4 regions of the Pseudomonas trutticola BRTCR10 genome follow, and region 1 is predicted to be linked to each of the others. Evidence: predicted binding sites of a transcription regulator. Region 1 holds the regulator's gene; each other region holds the start of a gene.

Region 1 (4,654 bases):
GGAAATGACCCGCAAGGGTCTTGGCATGACCGTAATCCTTGAAGCCGACGGCAAACTGGCCGGGATCTTCACCGACGGCGATTTGCGCCGCACCCTGGATCGCAGCATAGACATTCGCAGTGCCACCATCGATCAGGTCATGACCGCCCACGGCAAGACCGCCCGGCCGGAGATGCTCGCCGCCGAAGCCCTGAAAATCATGGAAGACCACCGAATCAACGCACTGGTCGTTGTCGATGAGGAAGATCGCCCGGTTGGCGCCTTCAACCTCTCCGATCTGCTGCGCGCAGGAGTGATGTAAATGAGCACCGATCTGCTGCAACGCGGCAAAGCCATCAAACTGGCAGTTTTCGATGTCGACGGCGTCCTCACTGACGGACGTCTGTATTTCCTTGAAGACGGCAGTGAATTCAAGACCTTCAACACCCTTGATGGTCAAGGCATCAAAATGCTGATGAACGCTGGCGTACAGACCGCCATCATCAGCGGTCGCAAAACCCCCGTGGTCGAGCGCCGGGCGAAAAACCTGGGCATCCCGCACCTGTTTCAGGGGCGCGAAGACAAATTGGTGGTTCTGGACGGTCTACTTGAACAACTGGGCCTAAGCTATGAACAGGTCGCCTACCTCGGTGACGATCTGCCCGACCTGCCGGTGATTCGCCGGGTGGGACTGGGCATGGCCGTTGCCAACGCTGCCGATTTCGTCCGCGAACACGCTCATGGCGTGACCCGGGCCCGTGGCGGCGAAGGTGCCGCCCGTGAATTCTGCGAATTGATCCTGCGCGCCCAGGGCCGCCTCGATGCGGCCAACGCCGCGTACCTGTGAGCCAAACCATGTTTAGCAAAAAATTTCGCAACTTCCTGCTGTTCGGCTGCATCGCGGCGATATTCGCTGCGGTAGGCTACTGGAACATCAGCCCGGAACGCTTCCTCGACAAGCCTCCGGTGACGTCCGTCGACACCCCTATCGACTGGTATGCAACCAATACGCATACCCTGCAATATCTGCCGGACGGCAAAGTGCAGTATGAAATGACTTCCGACAAGGCCGAGCACGTCAAGGCGACCGACATCACGCTGGTCACCAAGCCTGACCTGAACATGTACCGCGGAACGGAGTTTCCGTGGCATGTGACCAGTGAACGCGGCGAAGTGAATTCGGGCGGCACCCAGGTCGAATTGATCGATTCGGTACGCATCAAGCGCACCGATGAGCAAAATCGCGATCTGCTGGTTACCTCCACGCGTATGACCGTGTTCCCGCAGGAACAATATGCGCAGACCGAGCAACCCGTTAGAATCGACGGCGCTGGCGGTGTATCGACTGGCGTGGGAATGAAAGCGTATCTGAAGGAAAGCAGGATACACCTGCTATCGAACGTAAGAGGACAGTATGAGGCTCGTTAAAACCCTCCCTATTTTGCTCAGTCTGGGCGCAGCACTGGGAAGCGTGAGCGCCTGGGCTCTGCCGAACGATCAGCAACAGCCGATCCGCATCCAGGCCGACGACGCCCAACTGGACGACAAGAATGGCATTGCCACTTATAAAGGCGACGTCATCATCACTCAGGGCTCGATGAAGGTTACGGGCAACACCGTGACCATTACTCGCACGCCGGCCGGTGACATCGACGTGGTGACCTCGGTGGGCAACCTCGCCTACTTCGAACAACTGCAGACCGCTGGCGACACCAAGCCTGTTCAGGGCTGGGGCGTGACGATTCAGTACCACGCCGCGCAAAACCGCGTTGTGCTGATCGACAAGGCCAAGGTTGTCGACAAGGACAACAACACGACTCAAGGCGAGAAAATCGTCTATGACACCGTGAAGAAACTGGCCAGCGCCGGTCGCGCTACCGGCAGCAAGGTCACCGAAGCGCGTCCGCGCATCGACATGGTGATCCAGCCGAAGAAGAAAACCGACGAGAAAACCCAGTAATGGCAACTCTGAAAGCTCAGCACCTGGCCAAGGCCTATAAAAGCCGCCAGGTCGTGCGTGACGTCAGCCTGTCGATCGACAGCGGCCAGATCGTCGGCCTGCTCGGCCCGAACGGCGCCGGCAAGACCACCTGCTTCTACATGATCGTCGGCCTGGTCCAGGCCGATCAGGGTCGTGTGCTGATCGACGATCTGGACGTCAGCCACCAGCCAATGCATGGCCGCGCCAAGGCCGGTATCGGCTATCTGCCGCAAGAAGCATCGATCTTCCGCAAACTGTCGGTGGCCGACAACATCATGGCCATCCTCGAGACCCGTCAGGAGCTCGACAAGGCCGGCCGTCGCAAGGAGCTGGAAAGCCTGCTGCAGGAATTCCATATCAGCCACATCCGCGACAACCTCGGCATGAGCCTGTCGGGTGGTGAGCGCCGCCGGGTGGAAATCGCCCGCGCACTGGCAACCGCACCGAAATTCATCCTGCTCGACGAACCGTTCGCCGGTGTCGACCCGATTTCGGTCGGCGACATCAAGCAGATCATCCACCATCTCAAGGCCAAGGGCATCGGTGTACTGATCACCGACCACAACGTGCGTGAGACGCTGGACATCTGCGAAACCGCCTACATCGTCAACGACGGTCAACTGATCGCCGAAGGTGACTCCGCGACCATCCTCGCCAACGATCTGGTGAAGGAAGTGTATCTGGGCCACGAATTCCGCCTCTAAGCGAATAGTGCCCGGTGAGCCGCCCCGGGTGCTGTATCGATTCAAGCTGAATTTAATCCGCTTTAATTGTTACAGCGCTCTAGGCAAACACTTCAGTTTCAGGCATATAATTTGCTTAAGTTTGGCGCTCCGGCGCCCTGTAGTGGATGGCGCATAGCGCCGGCGAATAAGGTGTTAAGCCCCTGCCATGAAACCATCGCTAGTCTTGAGAATGGGCCAGCAGCTGACGATGACACCGCAGCTGCAACAGGCCATCCGCCTGCTCCAATTGTCGACCCTGGATCTGCAACAGGAAATCCAGGAGGCCCTGGAATCCAATCCGATGCTCGAACGCCAGGAAGAAGGCGACGACTTCGACAACTCCGACCCCTTGGCCGACAACGCCGAACAGAAGCCCAACACCGAGATCCAGGAACCTTCCTATCAGGAAACCGCCCCGACGGTGGATAACCTCGAGGACGGCGACTGGAGCGAGCGCATCCCCAACGAGCTTCCGGTCGATACGGCCTGGGAAGACGTCTACCAGACCAGTGCCAGCAGCCTGCCAACCAGCGACGACGACGAGTGGGATTTCACCACCCGCACCTCTGCTGGCGAAAGCCTGCAAAGCCACCTGCTGTGGCAATTGAACCTGGCACCGATGTCCGACACCGATCGCCTGATCGCCGTGACCCTGATCGATTGCATCAACAATCAGGGCTACCTGGACGAAACCCTCGAGGAGATTCTCGAAGCATTCGACCCGGAACTGGACATCGAACTGGACGAGATCGAAGCCGTCCTGCACCGCATCCAGCAATTCGAACCGGCAGGCATTGGCGCCCGCAACCTCAGTGAATGCCTGCTGCTGCAATTACGCCAGCTCTCGGCCAAGACACCTTGGCTGGCTGAAGCCAAACGCTTGGTCACCGATTACATCGACCTGCTCGGCAGCCGCGACTACAGCCAGTTGATGCGCCGCATGAAGCTCAAGGAAGACGAGCTGCGTCAGGTCATCGAACTGGTGCAGAGCCTCAACCCGCGTCCAGGCTCGCAGATTGAATCCACTGAAGCCGAGTACGTCGTCCCGGACGTCATCGTGCGCAAGGACAACGAGCGCTGGCTGGTCGAGCTGAACCAGGAATCCGTGCCACGCCTGCGGGTCAACGCCCAGTACGCCGGATTCGTGCGTCGCGCCGATACCAGCGCCGACAACACCTTCATGCGCAATCAGTTGCAGGAGGCTCGCTGGTTCATCAAAAGCCTGCAAAGCCGCAACGAAACCCTGATGAAAGTGGCCACCCAGATCGTCGAGCATCAGCGCGGCTTCCTGGAATACGGCGACGAAGCCATGAAGCCGCTGGTCCTGCATGACATCGCCGAAGCGGTCGGCATGCATGAATCGACGATTTCCCGGGTGACCACACAGAAATTCATGCATACCCCGCGCGGTATTTATGAACTGAAATACTTTTTCTCCAGCCACGTCAGCACCTCCGAAGGCGGTGAATGCTCGTCCACGGCGATCCGCGCGATCATCAAAAAACTGGTTGCGGCGGAAAATCAGAAAAAGCCGTTGAGTGACAGCAAGATCGCTGGTTTACTGGAGGCACAAGGCATTCAGGTGGCTCGCCGCACCGTCGCCAAGTACCGCGAGTCCTTAGGGATCGCGCCTTCGAGCGAACGCAAGCGGTTGATGTAAGCCACGTTACAGCGTTCCAGTGGCAGGCTATCCAGCCTGCCGCTTTATGCACTGGCAACGAAGGAGAAGCTGTATGCAAGTCAACATCAGTGGACACCAACTGGAAGTGACCCAACCTCTGCGTTCCTACATCGAGGAAAAACTCCAACGACTGGAACGACATTTCGACAAGATCACCAACGTGCAAGTCACGATGTGCGTCGAAAAGCTGAAGCAGAAAATCGAAGCCACCTTGCATATACCCGGCAGCGAAGTGGTCGCCAATGCGGAACATACCGATATGTACGCGGCGATCGACGCCTTGACCGA
Region 2 (4,654 bases), 1.3 Mb from region 1:
GAAGTGCGCCGGGAGGTCGTCCAGGCCTTCGTCGTTATGCTCATAGCCGTCTGTTCCTTGTGGGATCAGACGATTGAAAAATCGTTCGAAGTCGCGACGGACCGCCGGATCGGCGTTCTCGTTGATGGTCAACGACGCCGAGGTATGCTGCAGCCACAAATGCAACAGACCGACCCGGCACTCCCTGAGTTCAGGCAGGCCTTTGATCAACTCGTCCGTTACCAGATGAAAGCCCCGGGGCCGTGCCCGCAGGGTTATCAGAGTCTGTTGCCACATACAGTTCTCCGCACGTTCGGGGCGCATTCTAGCGCGCTCTGGGAAAAAACAAAGGCCCTAATATTCCTGCAATCATGTAAGCCATTGCCCGCAGAAAAACACCCGTCGTAAACACGACCAAAGGCGTACGAAAAATCCTTTCAGCTGTATCGTGATCGACAAATTCCAGACAAAAAAAATGCCCGGCGAGCCGGGCAAATTTTTTCAATGCGCGTACTTACAAGTTGTAGCCGCGTTCGTTGTGTTGTGCCAGATCGAGGCCCACCGACTCTTCTTCCTCGGTCACACGCAGACCCATCACAGCATCCAGAACCTTGAGGATGATGAAGGTGACGATCGCGGTGTAGATCACCGTGAAGCCGACGCCTTTGCACTGAATCCACACTTGTGCGGCGATGTCGGTGACGGTGCCGAAGCCACCCAGCGACGGTGCGGCGAACACACCGGTGAGGATCGCGCCGAGGATACCGCCGATACCGTGCACGCCGAACGCGTCCAGGGAGTCGTCATAACCGAGTTTGCGTTTGAGGGTGGTGGCGCAGAAGAAGCACACCACGCCCGCCGCTAGACCGATCACCAGTGCGCCCATCGGGCCCACGGTACCGGCAGCCGGAGTAATCGCTACGAGGCCGGCAACCACACCCGAGGCGATGCCCAGTGCGCTTGGCTTACCGTGAGTGATCCACTCGGCAAACATCCAGCCCAGTGCAGCAGCAGCGGTAGCAATCTGGGTAACCAGCATCGCCATACCGGCAGTGCCGTTGGCCGCAGCAGCAGAACCGGCGTTGAAGCCGAACCAGCCAACCCACAGCATCGCCGCGCCCATCAGGGTGTAACCCAGATTGTGCGGAGCCATCGGGGTGGTCGGGAAACCTTTGCGCTTGCCCAGAACCAGGCAGCAGATCAGACCGGCAACACCGGCGTTGATGTGCACCACGGTGCCGCCCGCGAAGTCGAGCACGCCCCAGTCCCACATCAGACCGCCGTTACCGGACCAGACCATGTGCGCGATCGGTGCGTAAACCAGGGTGAACCAGATGCCCATGAAGATCAGCATCGCGGAGAACTTCATCCGCTCGGCGAACGCACCGACGATCAACGCCGGGGTGATGATCGCGAAGGTCATCTGGAAGGTGACGAACACTGCCTCAGGAAACAACGCCGCAGGCCCGGTCAGGCTGGCTGGCGTGATGCCCGCGAGGAACGCCTTGCCGAAGCCGCCGACAAAGGAGTTGAAGTTGACGACGCCCTGCTCCATGCCGGTGGTGTCGAACGCGATGCTGTAGCCGTAAATGACCCACAGGACGCTGATCAGACCGGTAATGGCGAAGCATTGCATCATCACGGAAAGAATGTTTTTCGAGCGAACCATGCCGCCGTAGAACAGCGCCAGGCCCGGGATGGTCATGAACAGCACGAGGGCTGTCGAGGTGAGCATCCAGGCAGTGTCGCCGGAATTGAGGACCGGGGCCGCCACTTCGTCTGCCGCCATAGCAAGGCTTGGCATTACGATGGACAACAGGGCTCCTAGCCCTGCGAATTTACGCAGAGTCATATTGTTTTCTCCTGGGGCGTTGGGGTTTGTGGCGGCGTTTAAATCGCGTCGGTATCGGTTTCGCCGGTACGGATGCGAATCGCCTGTTCCAGATTGACCACGAAGATCTTGCCGTCACCGATCTTGCCGGTGTTGGCCGCCTTGGTTATCGCCTCGATAACCCGATCCAGATCTTTGTCGTCGATGGCCACGTCGATTTTCACCTTGGGCAGAAAATCGACCACATATTCCGCGCCGCGATACAGCTCGGTGTGACCCTTCTGCCGGCCGAAGCCTTTGACTTCAGTAACGGTAATGCCCTGCACGCCGATTTCGGACAGCGACTCGCGCACGTCGTCCAACTTGAACGGCTTGATGATGGCAGTGACTAGCTTCATGAAACTCTCTCCCGAATTGGTGGACTTGCCCCAGGAAAACAAACCCGACTCAAGTCTAAGCGCAGTGCCTGGCTTTGTAACGCATCGCTGACGCCAGCTAACCGCATCAGACGAAACTCCCCGCTTCGCCTGCCGCACTGCATTCGTCACAGCGACTGCATCAGTGCATGGGTCGAAGGTGACTAAGCAGAAACCTTGCCATCTCGCCAAAATCCCCTGATTTCAATCCCTTGGCCGCTGCCGCAAGCCATCCCGCGCAAAAGGCCCAGCGGATACGCACAACAACGGTGCGTCGCCGTCCGTCTGCCTGCGCGAAAAGCGTGCATCCCTGACCACGAGATTGACTATAGACACTGCGTGATACACTGCCGGCCATTGTTTCCAGGACATCCACCATGCTCGCGCCCAAAGACTTCCTCGACGCCCTGAGTGGCACCGCCTCCCGTCTGTTCAGCGGCGACACCCCGCTGCCGAAAGCCGAAATCGAAAGCCAGTTCAAGATGCTGCTGCAGAGTGCCTTCAGCAAACTCGATCTGGTCAGCCGTGAAGAGTTCGATAGTCAGATGGTTGTACTGGCCCGCACACGAGCCCGCCTCGAAAGCCTAGAAGCCAAGGTTGCCGAGATGGAAGCCAAGCTGACACCGCCCGCTGAATAATCCGCGCCCCCTGTAGGAGCTGCCGAAGGCTGCGATCTTTTGATCTCCAGCCCTTCAACCATCCCGGCAACGTCCTACAACCTGCACCACCGCCGTCCGATTGCGCCGAAAAGCCCAGGTTTCTAAGCTCATCCGATGCTGAATGTTCAGCACCGGGTTTGGCGACCTGGACAGCTTAAGGCGCACGACAACCATGATGGCGGCTACATTTACCGCCACATCGTTTCATGGCGGTTGTGCGTGGGAGACCTTCGGGTCTGCCGGGTTCCTTTTGCTCCGGTTCGCCAACCCGCGTACAACTGCCACCCAATCGTTTGGCGACGATTGAGGGCAGCCCCTTAAGCAAGAGGAACTGCTCAATGAATCAAGAAGAGACTTATCTAAAACCTTACATCTTCACCCGCCACAAACTCCCCCTCCACGCCCTCCTCATCCAGAACCAACCCTGGTTCTGCGCCCGAGACCTGAGCCGCCTGCTGCATATCTACCTCAACGAACGCATGCTGCGAAAACTCGATCCCGACCAATACCAGACCCGCAAAACCCTGATCCACAATCAAATCGAAAACACCCTGCTGATCAGCGAATCCGGCATCTACGCCCTCCTCGTCTACCACTACTGCCCCGAATACCGAGCGCTACGCGAATGGCTCACCCACCAGGTCATCCCCACCCTGCGCGACGCCCAACACCCCACCACAAACGAACGTCCACACCTGAGCCTGCTCAGTTGGCCGGACATGACGTTGAGTTTGTTGCACTGGAATAACCAGCCGTGGATTCGGTTGCAGGATGTGCCGCTGATGGTCGTGGAACGGGAAAAGCCGAAACGCTCAGAGGCAGGACCTTGGTGGAAAAGGGCTACACGGATGTTGCAATCGCTATAAACCCGCATGCCTGATCTGAGCCCTGCGCAAATCGTAAGTCGATTGGAGATTCATCCAGAACTCAGGCGTAGTGTTGAGATGAGTGGCAAGTCTGATTGCCAGGTCGGCGCAGATCCTCAGCTGGCATTTCACAAGCTTTTCGATCTCACTTTCGGGCCAGTTCGTGGGCATGGCCAGATCCATGACGGTCATGCCCAACGGCTCCATGAATTCCTTATTCAGAACCTCGCCCGGATGAATCGGGCGCATACCATTGCGGTCCATTTTTCGCCTCCAGAGACTGCATCGAGCGGCCAAACTGGAGCATAGGACACAGAGATACAAGACCGTCGAAAGCCTTTCGCCGGCGTCCTACAACTATTAGGGCATGGCCCTACAAAAATCAGCGTCTGCGCCTGATTACGCGACCTTTCCTCCTTGTACTACGGTGACCAGCGAAGCATTTGTCACCCGAAAAACGAGGCCTCAATGAAAGACAAAAAGAGAAGGAAAAAGCTAGAAGAGATTGTTGGATATCACGCTGAAGCACTTCGGTTAGCCGGAGGTATTTCAGCCAATCAGCGTCGTTTTATTGAGGTAGCGGCCAATTACGGTAAAGAACTCGAACCGGATGGTTGGTTGGCCGGGGGAGGAAGCCAAGTAAGAAATCCCGAAGAAGAAAACTAATGTGGCGCCTCTACTGAACGTGGAAGGGCACCTTGGCAACATCCAGTGAAGGTTTGCCCTCGGATCCGTGTCGCCTGGATTCGCTCTCCCAACTACCCTTCAAAAACCCGCAGGAAGCGGCTCCCCGATTCAGCTCAAGGAACGACCATGTCCCTCTCCATCGTCCACAGTCGCGCCCAGATTGGCGTGGAAGCCCCCGCCGTCACCGTCGAAGTTCACCTGGCCAACGGTCTGCCG
Region 3 (4,654 bases), 990 kb from region 1:
CGACAGCGTCGGTTGCGCGATGTAGGCATGCGGCTTGGCTTTGATCCGCTCGCGGAACGCATCGATTTCCGCCGTCGTTGCCGCCGGCCCGACGAGCATCCCGTAACCACCGGAGCCCTGGGTTTCCTTGACCACCAGATCTGGAAGATTGGCCAGCACATGGGAAAGTTCAGACGGGTTGCGGCATTGCCAGGTCGGCACGTTCTTCAGGATCGGCTCTTCGTCGAGGTAGAAGCGGATCATGTCGGTGACAAACGGATACACCGACTTATCGTCCGCCACGCCGGTACCGATAGCGTTAGCCAACACCACATTGCCGGAGCGGTAGGACGATAGCAGCCCCGGTACGCCGAGCATCGAGTCGGAGTTGAAGGCCAGCGGATCGAGAAACGCATCGTCGAGACGGCGATAGATGACGTCCACCGCTTTCGGGCCGTCAGTGGTGCGCATGAACACTTTGTCGTCACGCACGAACAGATCGGCGCCCTCCACCAGTTCCACACCCATTTCCCGCGCCAGAAACGCGTGTTCGAAGAACGCGCTGTTGAAACGTCCCGGCGTCAGTACCACCACGCTCGGATCGTCGATAGGGCTGGAGCTTTTCAGTGTGTCGAGCAACAGGTTCGGGTAATGGTCGATGGGCGCGATGCGCTGGGCGGCGAACAGCTCAGGGAACAGGCGCATCATCATCTTGCGGTCTTCGAGCATGTAGCTGACGCCGCTAGGCGTGCGCAGATTGTCTTCGAGCACGTAATAGGTGCCGTCGCCGTCGCGCACCAGATCAACGCCGGAAATATGCGAGTAGATATCGCGGTGCAGGTCCAGGCCTTGCATCGCCAACTGGTATTGCTCGTTGGCCAGGACCTGTTCGGCGGGAATGATCCCGGCCTTGATGATGCGTTGCTCGTGATAAAGGTCGGCGAGAAACATGTTCAGCGCCTTGACCCGCTGGATGCAGCCGCGTTCGACGATCCGCCACTCGCTGGCGGGAATGCTCCGCGGAATGGTGTCGAAAGGAATCAGGCGCTCGGTGCCCTGCTCATCGCCGTAGAGCGTGAACGTGATGCCGGCGCGATGGAACAGCAAATCGGCCTCGCGCCGCCGTTGAGCCAGCAGCTCGTCAGGCGTGTCGGCCAGCCATCGGGCGAACTCCCGGTAATGCGGGCGAACCTGGCCGCCGGCATCGTACATCTCATCAAAATAGGTGCGGATCATGCCGTACTCCTTGTCACCCGGACCTACAGGCCTTCGCAAGGCCCGTGCCATCGGCATAAACGCTTTGATTTCAATCGGTTGGATATTCACGTCGCAGGCGTCGCACCATTCCTGTGCGGCAAATGCCCCAACCTGATTGCCCCCGCTTCATTGCGACGCACTGCATCGCCTATCACCAGCATAGTCAGAGTTGATTTCACTGCTCGGCGACGGCTGCGGATAATCCGCGCATTCGCTGCAAAACTTCATCGGCCACCGCGCCGGGAAGTGCCCGGCTCAACTGCTCTGGGCTGCCGTCGCAGCCCGCCCCGCTGTAACCCTGACCGGTTTCCTCTCCTTATCGGTCTTCCCTTTTAGCCACCCTCTCCGGTGGCTTTTTTTTGCCTCGGATTCTTGTTTCAGGGTTTTGCCGCAGCGGTTTTCGAACGCCGGAAACGACAACGGCCAACCCAAAGGTCAGCCGTTGCTTAATAGTTACTGCAAGAGATCAGTTCAGACGGTAGCGATTGCGCACCTCCTGCTTGACGCCCCAGCCCTCGATAATGCCACCCAGCGGTTCGACCACGGCAGAAAACCCCTGCTCGAAATCGCCGATATCGTCATATGTCGCGTACATCACTTTGCTCAACTCCAGAGACCACGCGCCGTCGTCGCGCACGCTGACCTGGGCATTGATGGATTCACCGCGAAACTTGCCTGCCGCCCTGCGCGCCCGCTCCTCGTCCGGGAAAATGGCGTAGAACTCAATGGGATGGAAGCGGGAAAAATCGAAACCGCCTTCTTTCATGCGGCGCAGAACATTGCTGCTGATGTCTTCTTGATAGGCTGTGCTCATGAATCGTCCCCCTCGGATAGATGGATAGACTTTCCGTATTCCCGCCCCGGGCCTTTGGCCAAAGTACTACGGCAACGTGGTTGCGCGCGGGAAACAAGCATGTAGCTGACAAGACCAGACCTTAGCGATCCGTTCGCTGATCTCGCTTGCAGAGTAGCCCCAAGATAGAGCCGCTGCCAAGGCCTGGTGCTTCAAGTGACAGGAAGAATTTCAGATTGGAGTGATGCTGCGGATTTCGATGCTGTTCTGGGTTTTCAGGTTTTTCACGCCGGCATCGGCGGTGCGCCCTTCCAGATCGTTCAGATCCAGTTCGGCGGCCACAGGCAGGAGCCGCTCCTTGATCAGTCGCGCGGCCTCATCGTCGCTCGGGCACTCGGCTCGCTCGAAGACCTCATCGACAATTTCACCGTGATCATCCACGAAAGTGACTTTCCACTTTTGCATCGGTGCCTCCTCGATCAAACCCGCAAATGGGCTTACACCTAAATCGACTGGTACGCCGAAAGTTGGTTCAAAAGGATTACAGCGGGCAAAGATGAAAAAAACATCATCCTGGAGATGCGCCGCGAATTTGCACACAACCATTGTGGCGAGGGGATTTATCACCGATGGGATGCGAAGCGTCCCCCAAAACCAGCCAACGCGGTGATCAGGCAGACCGCGCTTGCTGGATTTACGACTGCTGCGCAGCCGGTCGGGGATAAATCCCCTCACCACAGGGGATCCATACACAAATGAAAAATGGTGTGATCAGTCGTTGCTTGGTTTGTTGATCGCTTGCAGCACGTACTGCGGCAACGCGAACGCACCGATATGGATTTCCGGGTTGTAGTAGCGAGTGACGATGCCGCTGCCAATGAAGCGCTGTTGCAGGACTTCACGGCTCAGTTTGCGGTAGGCCGGATTGGTCGAACCCCAGGCAAACGTCATCGAACCACCAATGTAGGTCGGTACGGCGGCCTGGTAGAAGTGCCAGTCCGGGAACAGGCTGCGCAGACGACCGGCCGTGGTTTTGACTTCGTCGATCTGCATGAACGGCGTGCCGTTCTGCGTCACGAGGATGCCGCCTTCGTTCAGGCAACGGTGGCAGGCCTGGTAGAAGTTTTCCGAGAACAGCACCTCACCCGGGCCGATCGGGTCGGTGGAGTCGGAGATGATCACGTCGAATTTTTCCGTGGTGGTGGCGACGAAACGCATGCCGTCGTCGATTACCAGGTTCAGACGCGGGTCGTCGTAGGCGCCCTTGGAGTGGTTCGGCAGGAATTCCTTGCACATGTCGACCACAGTGCCGTCAATCTCGACCATGGTGATGTGTTCGACGCCCGCGTGCTTGGTCACTTCGCGCAACATGCCGCCGTCGCCGCCACCGATGATCAGCACGCGCTTGGCGGTGCCGTGAGCGAGGATCGGTACGTGGGTGAGCATTTCGTGGTAGATGAATTCGTCGGCTTCAGTGGTCTGGATCACGCCGTCCAGCGCCATCACACGGCCCATGCGCGGGTTCTGGAAAATCACCAGGTGCTGGTGTTCGGTGCGCACTTCGTGCAGCAGTTTTTCCATGCGAAAACGCTGGCCGTAGCCTTCGTAGAGGGTTTCCAGGTACTCGCTGGTCTTGGTGACGGTCATGGTCAAGTGCTCCGATGAATGCGCGGGCGTCGATCGTGACGACGATTGCCCGGGAAAGGCGCGCATTCTACGTTGCCGAAGATGACAGGTCGAACCTCACTTCATCGGCATACCACATAACCTTGTGCGAGCTGGCTTGCCAGCGATGCAGTCGCCCCGGTCTCTCAGTGACACCGCGGTGATGCTATCGCTGGCAAGCCAGCTCCCACAGGTTTTGTGGTCAGTCTCGAAATCGCGATCAGATTCGGACGTTGCCCCGCGGTCCGGCAATCGCCCAGATGATCAGACCCAGCACTGGCAGGAGGATGATCAGCAGCACCCAGACGATTTTCATCCCGGTGGTCGCGCCGCTTTTCAGCACATTGATGATGGCCCAGATGTCGAGGGCGAGGATGATCAGGCCGATCAGACCGTTGAACGTGGAACCCATGGTGTCGCTCCAGAATAGTGGCATGCACTTTTAGGATAGACGGTCGCGCGCAGGGTTCCCTTTTATTGCGCTCAGACGTGAACGGCAATTTTCAAAGCTTCCAGCGATGGCGCAGCGGCGATGCCGACTTCGGCGCAGAGTTCCAGCACCCGAGGCACGTCGTTGCCATAGACCAGCACCACTTGCAGCTCATCGTCGAGCAACTGACTGAAGTTCATCAGCGTGTAGCCGCCGTTTTCCTTGTTCAGGCTGCTCATCTGCACCTGGATGCGGTTGAGTGCGGTCAGTGCTTCGGTCTTGGCCAGTTGCTTGGGCTTGAGGTTGAAGTCGACGGTCGGACCGAACGAGGCAACGATCTGCGCGAACAGGTCGACGTAGGTGTCAGCCTGGAACAGCACGGTTTCCGGCAGGCTACCGACCACTACCCACTCGCCCAACGGGATCGGGAAGGTGTCGTCGTAGTTGATATCCGGGTTGGCTGTCAGAAAAGCGTCGGCATCGGCGTAAGCTTGTGCGGCTTCGTCGGCCACTTTCAGGATCTCGTCCTC
Region 4 (4,654 bases), 2.8 Mb from region 1:
TCGGATCAAACTTGACGGCGGTGGCGCCCGTATCAACGATCACCGGTGCCTTCGAGTTCAGGTTGATGCTCGAAGTCACCAGGGAAGTCGACTTCGGCGCCAGGTTCGAGGTATCGATCTTCAGGTCGGTCAATACGCCGTTGATGATCTTGCCGTTGGCATCCACACCGTAACCCTGCAGACGCGAGGTGTAGTCGGTGTTGGTGATGTAACCGGCGTTGTCGACCTTGAACGTACCGGCACGGGTATAGGAAATCGAACCGTTGTTGCTCATGGTGAAGAAGCCGGAACCGTTGATGCCCATGTCCAGCACGTTACCGGTGTTGTTGATGTCACCCTGGGTGAACTGCTGAGAAACGTTGGCCAGGCGCACGCCGTTACCGATCACTTTGCTGCCGCTACCCAGGCGAGTGGCCGAGTAAACGTCTTCGAATTCTGCACGGGACGATTTGAAACCGGCGGTCGCGACGTTGGCGATGTTGTTGCCGGTCACGTCCAGTTGCTTGTTGGCTGCATAGAGACCGCTAAGGCCGATATTGAAAGACATATTCCACTCCTTTGTGCCGGTTAATCGGCTCTATATACCAATGGTTTGTACTTTGGACAGGGCAACGGTGCCCTTGCCAGCGAGGTTGAGCATCAGCTCGCCACCGGTCTGGCTGATGGTCACGCTGCTGACCGTGGCTGGCAGATAGGTCGCCAGGTCCGTCGCGGTGCCATTGATCGGCGCACTGGCCTTGAAGGTGTAAGTTCCGGCAGGCACCAGCGCGCCGTCCTTGTCCTTGCCATCCCAGGTGAAGCTGGCGTTGCCGGCCGCGCGACTGCCCAGATCGATGACGCGTACGGCTTTGCCATCCTTGTCGGTAACGGTCACGGTGCCGCCAGCGATGGACGTCGACAGGTTCAACGAACCGGTAAGGCCTTTGCTCGGATCATCGAGTTGCGCGCTATTGGTCTGCACGATCACGTTGCGACCCACCAGCGAAGATGCCTGCAACGCTTGCGAAGAGTTGTAGTTGCCGGCCAGGCCACTCACGGTGGAGTTCAGCGTGGTGATGCCTTCCAGGCTGCTGAACTGCGCCAACTGCGCAACGAACGCGCTGTTGTCTTGCGGATCGAGCGGGTTCTGGTTTTTCAGCTGGGTAACCAGCAGTTGCAGGAACGCATCCTTGCCCAGCGCCTTGCCGCCAGTGGCGCTGTTGGTGGCCGAGGCGATGCCACCCGTGGTCGTACTGCTCGTTTTTTTCGAGGAGTTCGCCAGGATGTCCTTCAGGCTCAGGGAGCCGGTGGAATCGGTAACACTCATGACAGTCGCCCCTTATTACTGACCGAGGGTCAGCACCTTCTGCATCATGGTTTTGGCGGTGTTCATCATTTCGGCGTTGGTCTGGAACGACCGGCTCGCGGAAATCATGTCAGCCATTTCTTCCACCACGTTGACGTTCGGGTAGTAGACGTAGCCCTTGGCGTCGGCGGCCGGATGGTTCGGCTCGTAACGCGCTTCGAGATTGCTCTGGTCTTCGACCACGCCGAGCACCTGCACGCCTTGACCGGCGGCATCCTGGCTCTGGAACAGCGAGTTGCTGCCGCTGTTCTGGCCACCCTGGAACATGGTGGCGAACACCGGGTGACGGGCGCGATAGGTCTGGTCGATGCTCGACGAGACGGTCTCGGCGTTGGCGATGTTCGAGGCCACGGTGTTCAGACGCGTGGTCTGTGCGCTCATGCCGCTGCCGGCAATGTTGAAAACGCTGGACAGGGACATGGATTACTCTCCGCGCAGGGCTGACACCAGCCCTTTGAATTTGCTGTTGAGCAGGGTGAAGCTGGCCTGGAAGCCAACGGCGTTTTCCGCGTAGTTCGACTGTTCCAGTTGAGCGTCCACGGTGTTCTGGTCGATCGACGGTTGCATCGGCGTGCGATACAGCAGCGATTCGTCGCCATTGCCCAGACCTTCAGCCTCGATGTGACGGCTGTTGGTCATGTTCAGGGCGATGGTGCCGTTGGCGTTCTTCTGGGTCTGTGCTTCAAGCACTTTGGAGAAGTCCAGATCCCGAGCCTTGTAGTTCGGGGTATCGGCGTTGGCGATGTTGTTCGCCAGGACTTCGGCACGCTGGGCGCGGAAGCCAAGAGCCTTTTCGTGAATGCCGAGCGCTTTATCGAAGCTGATGCTCATGTCGGGAACCTTCGGGTGACCGGTTTTTCGTAACTGAGCTTTAGCAAGCGCCGTGCCAATGCGAGAAACGCCCGAAAACCGGGGGCTTGCGCCGTGCCGGCAAAGCGGCAATGCCAGAAAAGCGGCAACCGGTTTCCGCCGCATGCCGCTTTTCTGCCGCTTGCCTGCGTTCTATCAGCCAACACTGAACCCTGTGGGAGCGGGCTTGCCCGCGATGGCGGTATGTCTGGTTAATTTAAATCGACTGACATGGCGCTATCGCGGGCAAGCCCGCTCCCACAGGGTTTTGCGGTGATTCCAGCTTGAACGCCAGGCATAAAAAAAGGGAAGCCTTTAGAGCTTCCCGTTTTTTTGTGTTGCCGATGCAATCACTTCGCCTGGTAAATGATCCCCGGGCTGCACTGGACCATCTGGTAATGATCCGGCAAACCGTTCAGCGCTTCGGAAGCGCCAAGGAACAGATAACCGCCCGGCTTCAACGTACTGTGAATGCGCAACAGGATGTCTTTCTTCACCTCGGCGGAGAAGTAGATCAGCACGTTGCGGCAGAACACGATGTCGAACTTGCCCAGGCTTGCGTAGCTGTCGAGCAGGTTGAACGAGCGGAATTCCACCCGATTCTTGATCGGCGCCTTGATCACCCAGCGCCCCGGCCCTTTCGGGTCGAAGTAACGCTGCAGGCGTTCCGGCGACAAACCGCGACCGATCGCCAGGCTGTCGTACTCGCCAGTCTTGCAGTTGGTCAGCATGAGGCCGGACAGGTCAGTCGCAACAATCTGCACGCCCATCTTCAACTGACCGAGGTTGCTGCGCTCGAACTCGTCGATCGACATCGACAGCGAATACGGTTCCTGACCCGACGAGCACGCCGCCGACCAGATCCGCAGACGCTGGTTGGGACTGGCCTTGATCGCCTCGGGCAGCACCTTGTTCTTCAAGACTTCAAACGGATAGGTGTCACGAAACCACAGGGTTTCGTTGGTCGTCATGGCATCGACCACCTGCTCGCGCAAACCGCTGCGCGGCTGGGTCTGGATGCGCTGTACCAGCTCACCCAGGGATTTGATGCCTTGCTGCTCCATCAGTTTGTTGAGACGGCTCGAGACCAGGTACTGCTTGTTTTCACCGAGCAAAATGCCACAGGCTTTTTCCAGGAATACCCGGAACTGTTCGAAATCCAAATTACCCGTAGACAATGATGCCGCCTCTTAAATCGTGTTGACCGCCAGGGGCAAAAGGCCCCTAGCTGATATCTGCTGCTTTGATCCGGTCGACTACCCGGGATGCCAGGTCATCAGGACGGAATTTGGCCAGGAAGTCATCAGCACCGACTTTCTTGACCATCGCCTGATTGAATACCCCGGACAACGAAGTATGCAGGATGATATGAAGCTTTTGCATGCGCGCGTCGCCGCGGATCTCCGCCGTCAGGGTGTACCCGTCCATCTCCGGCATCTCGATGTCGGAGATCATCATCAGGAACTCTTCTTCCGGCTTCTTGCCCTCGTCGACCAGCTTGCGCAGGTAATCCAGCGCCTGCTTGCCGTCGTTCAACGCCACCACTTCGACGCCGATCGTCTGCAGGCAACGCGTGACCTGCTTGCGCGCCACCGACGAGTCATCGACCGTCAGCACCCGCAGCGACAACGCCTTGGTCTGGGTCTCGACATCGACCACGCCGACCGAAATCGCTTCCGGCGTCGGTGCGACTTCCGCCAGCACTTTCTCGACGTCGATGATTTCGACTAACTGATTGTCCACCCGAGTCACAGCGGTCAGGTAATGATCGCGACCGGTACCCTTGGGTGGTGGATGAATCTCTTCCCAGTTCATGTTGACGATGCGCTCCACCGAGCGGACCAGGAAACCCTGGGTCTTGGTGTTGTACTCCGTGATGATCACGAACGGGTTTTTCTTGTCTTTCAACGCACCCGAGCCGGTGGCCATTGCCAGATCAAGGATCGGAATGGTCGCCCCCCGGATATTCGCCACCCCGCACACGACAGGACTGGACTTGGGCATCAACGTCAGTGACGGGCATTGCAGCACTTCCCGCACCTTGAACACGTTGATGCCGTAGAGCTGCTGACCGTCGAGACGGAACAACAACAGCTCCAGGCGATTCTGCCCTACCAGTTGCGTGCGCTGGTTCACCGAATCCATTACACCAGCCATGCCCAGACTCCTACACCAACGCCAAGTGTTGTTGCGACGCACATTCATTGCTAAACGGCACGGCGCTTGCTTTTTAACTCGTATGAACGCTCAAACGACATTTTTTCGACGCCTGACATCTCCCCTTCGCAGAGGGCTTTGCGCGGTGTCCGCCGTTTGCTTCTTTTTCGCTGGCAGCCCTGCCATTGCTGATGCGGTTACCTTGCCTGACATGCTTATCGGCGTCACTCAGGGCTTTCTTGAGTTCACCGTAGAAGACTATCTGGCTACCAGTCAAACGGAAGGCCGTTACGAAATCGAAGT

The links. Region 1 encodes sigma-54, which starts transcription at its own class of promoters, with help from an activator protein. Its sites were predicted from a motif close to ANTGGCATNNANNTTGCTNT; they were not measured.
Positions count from the first base shown of each region.
Region 2: the regulator sigma-54 is predicted to act here: its motif matches at 2,392-2,411, upstream of glnK (P-II family nitrogen regulator).
Region 3: the regulator sigma-54 is predicted to act here: its motif matches at 1,248-1,267, upstream of ACVVH8_RS09240 (circularly permuted type 2 ATP-grasp protein).
Region 4: the regulator sigma-54 is predicted to act here: its motif matches at 2,217-2,236, upstream of flgB (flagellar basal body rod protein FlgB).

Region 1 covers NZ_CM149552.1:1,062,778-1,067,431, reverse strand. The annotation lists gene ACVVH8_RS04570 (KpsF/GutQ family sugar-phosphate isomerase) at 1-301, shown strand, start outside; gene ACVVH8_RS04565 (KdsC family phosphatase) at 302-826, shown strand; gene lptC (LPS export ABC transporter periplasmic protein LptC) at 835-1,407, shown strand; gene lptA (lipopolysaccharide transport periplasmic protein LptA) at 1,394-1,939, shown strand; gene lptB (LPS export ABC transporter ATP-binding protein) at 1,939-2,664, shown strand; gene ACVVH8_RS04545 (RNA polymerase factor sigma-54) at 2,852-4,345, shown strand; gene hpf (ribosome hibernation-promoting factor, HPF/YfiA family) at 4,419-4,654, shown strand, end outside.
Region 2 covers NZ_CM149552.1:6,343,883-6,348,536, forward strand. The annotation lists gene ACVVH8_RS28900 (secondary thiamine-phosphate synthase enzyme YjbQ) at 1-276, opposite strand, end outside; gene ACVVH8_RS28905 (ammonium transporter) at 494-1,831, opposite strand; gene glnK (P-II family nitrogen regulator) at 1,870-2,208, opposite strand; gene ACVVH8_RS28915 (accessory factor UbiK family protein) at 2,604-2,864, shown strand; gene ACVVH8_RS28920 (BRO-N domain-containing protein) at 3,224-3,751, shown strand; gene ACVVH8_RS28925 (HigA family addiction module antitoxin) at 3,746-4,015, opposite strand; gene ACVVH8_RS28930 (protein-tyrosine phosphatase family protein) at 4,220-4,417, shown strand; gene ACVVH8_RS28935 (YifB family Mg chelatase-like AAA ATPase) at 4,565-4,654, shown strand, end outside.
Region 3 covers NZ_CM149552.1:2,048,282-2,052,935, reverse strand. The annotation lists gene ACVVH8_RS09240 (circularly permuted type 2 ATP-grasp protein) at 1-1,215, opposite strand, end outside; gene ACVVH8_RS09235 (ribonuclease E inhibitor RraB) at 1,703-2,050, opposite strand; gene ACVVH8_RS09230 (hypothetical protein) at 2,261-2,494, opposite strand; gene speE (polyamine aminopropyltransferase) at 2,801-3,676, opposite strand; gene ACVVH8_RS09220 (PLDc N-terminal domain-containing protein) at 3,915-4,106, opposite strand; gene ACVVH8_RS09215 (hypothetical protein) at 4,178-4,654, opposite strand, start outside.
Region 4 covers NZ_CM149552.1:4,891,790-4,896,443, forward strand. The annotation lists gene flgE (flagellar hook protein FlgE) at 1-547, opposite strand, end outside; gene flgD (flagellar hook assembly protein FlgD) at 578-1,306, opposite strand; gene flgC (flagellar basal body rod protein FlgC) at 1,322-1,765, opposite strand; gene flgB (flagellar basal body rod protein FlgB) at 1,769-2,176, opposite strand; gene cheR (protein-glutamate O-methyltransferase CheR) at 2,545-3,372, opposite strand; gene ACVVH8_RS22240 (chemotaxis protein CheV) at 3,419-4,351, opposite strand; gene flgA (flagellar basal body P-ring formation chaperone FlgA) at 4,434-4,654, shown strand, end outside.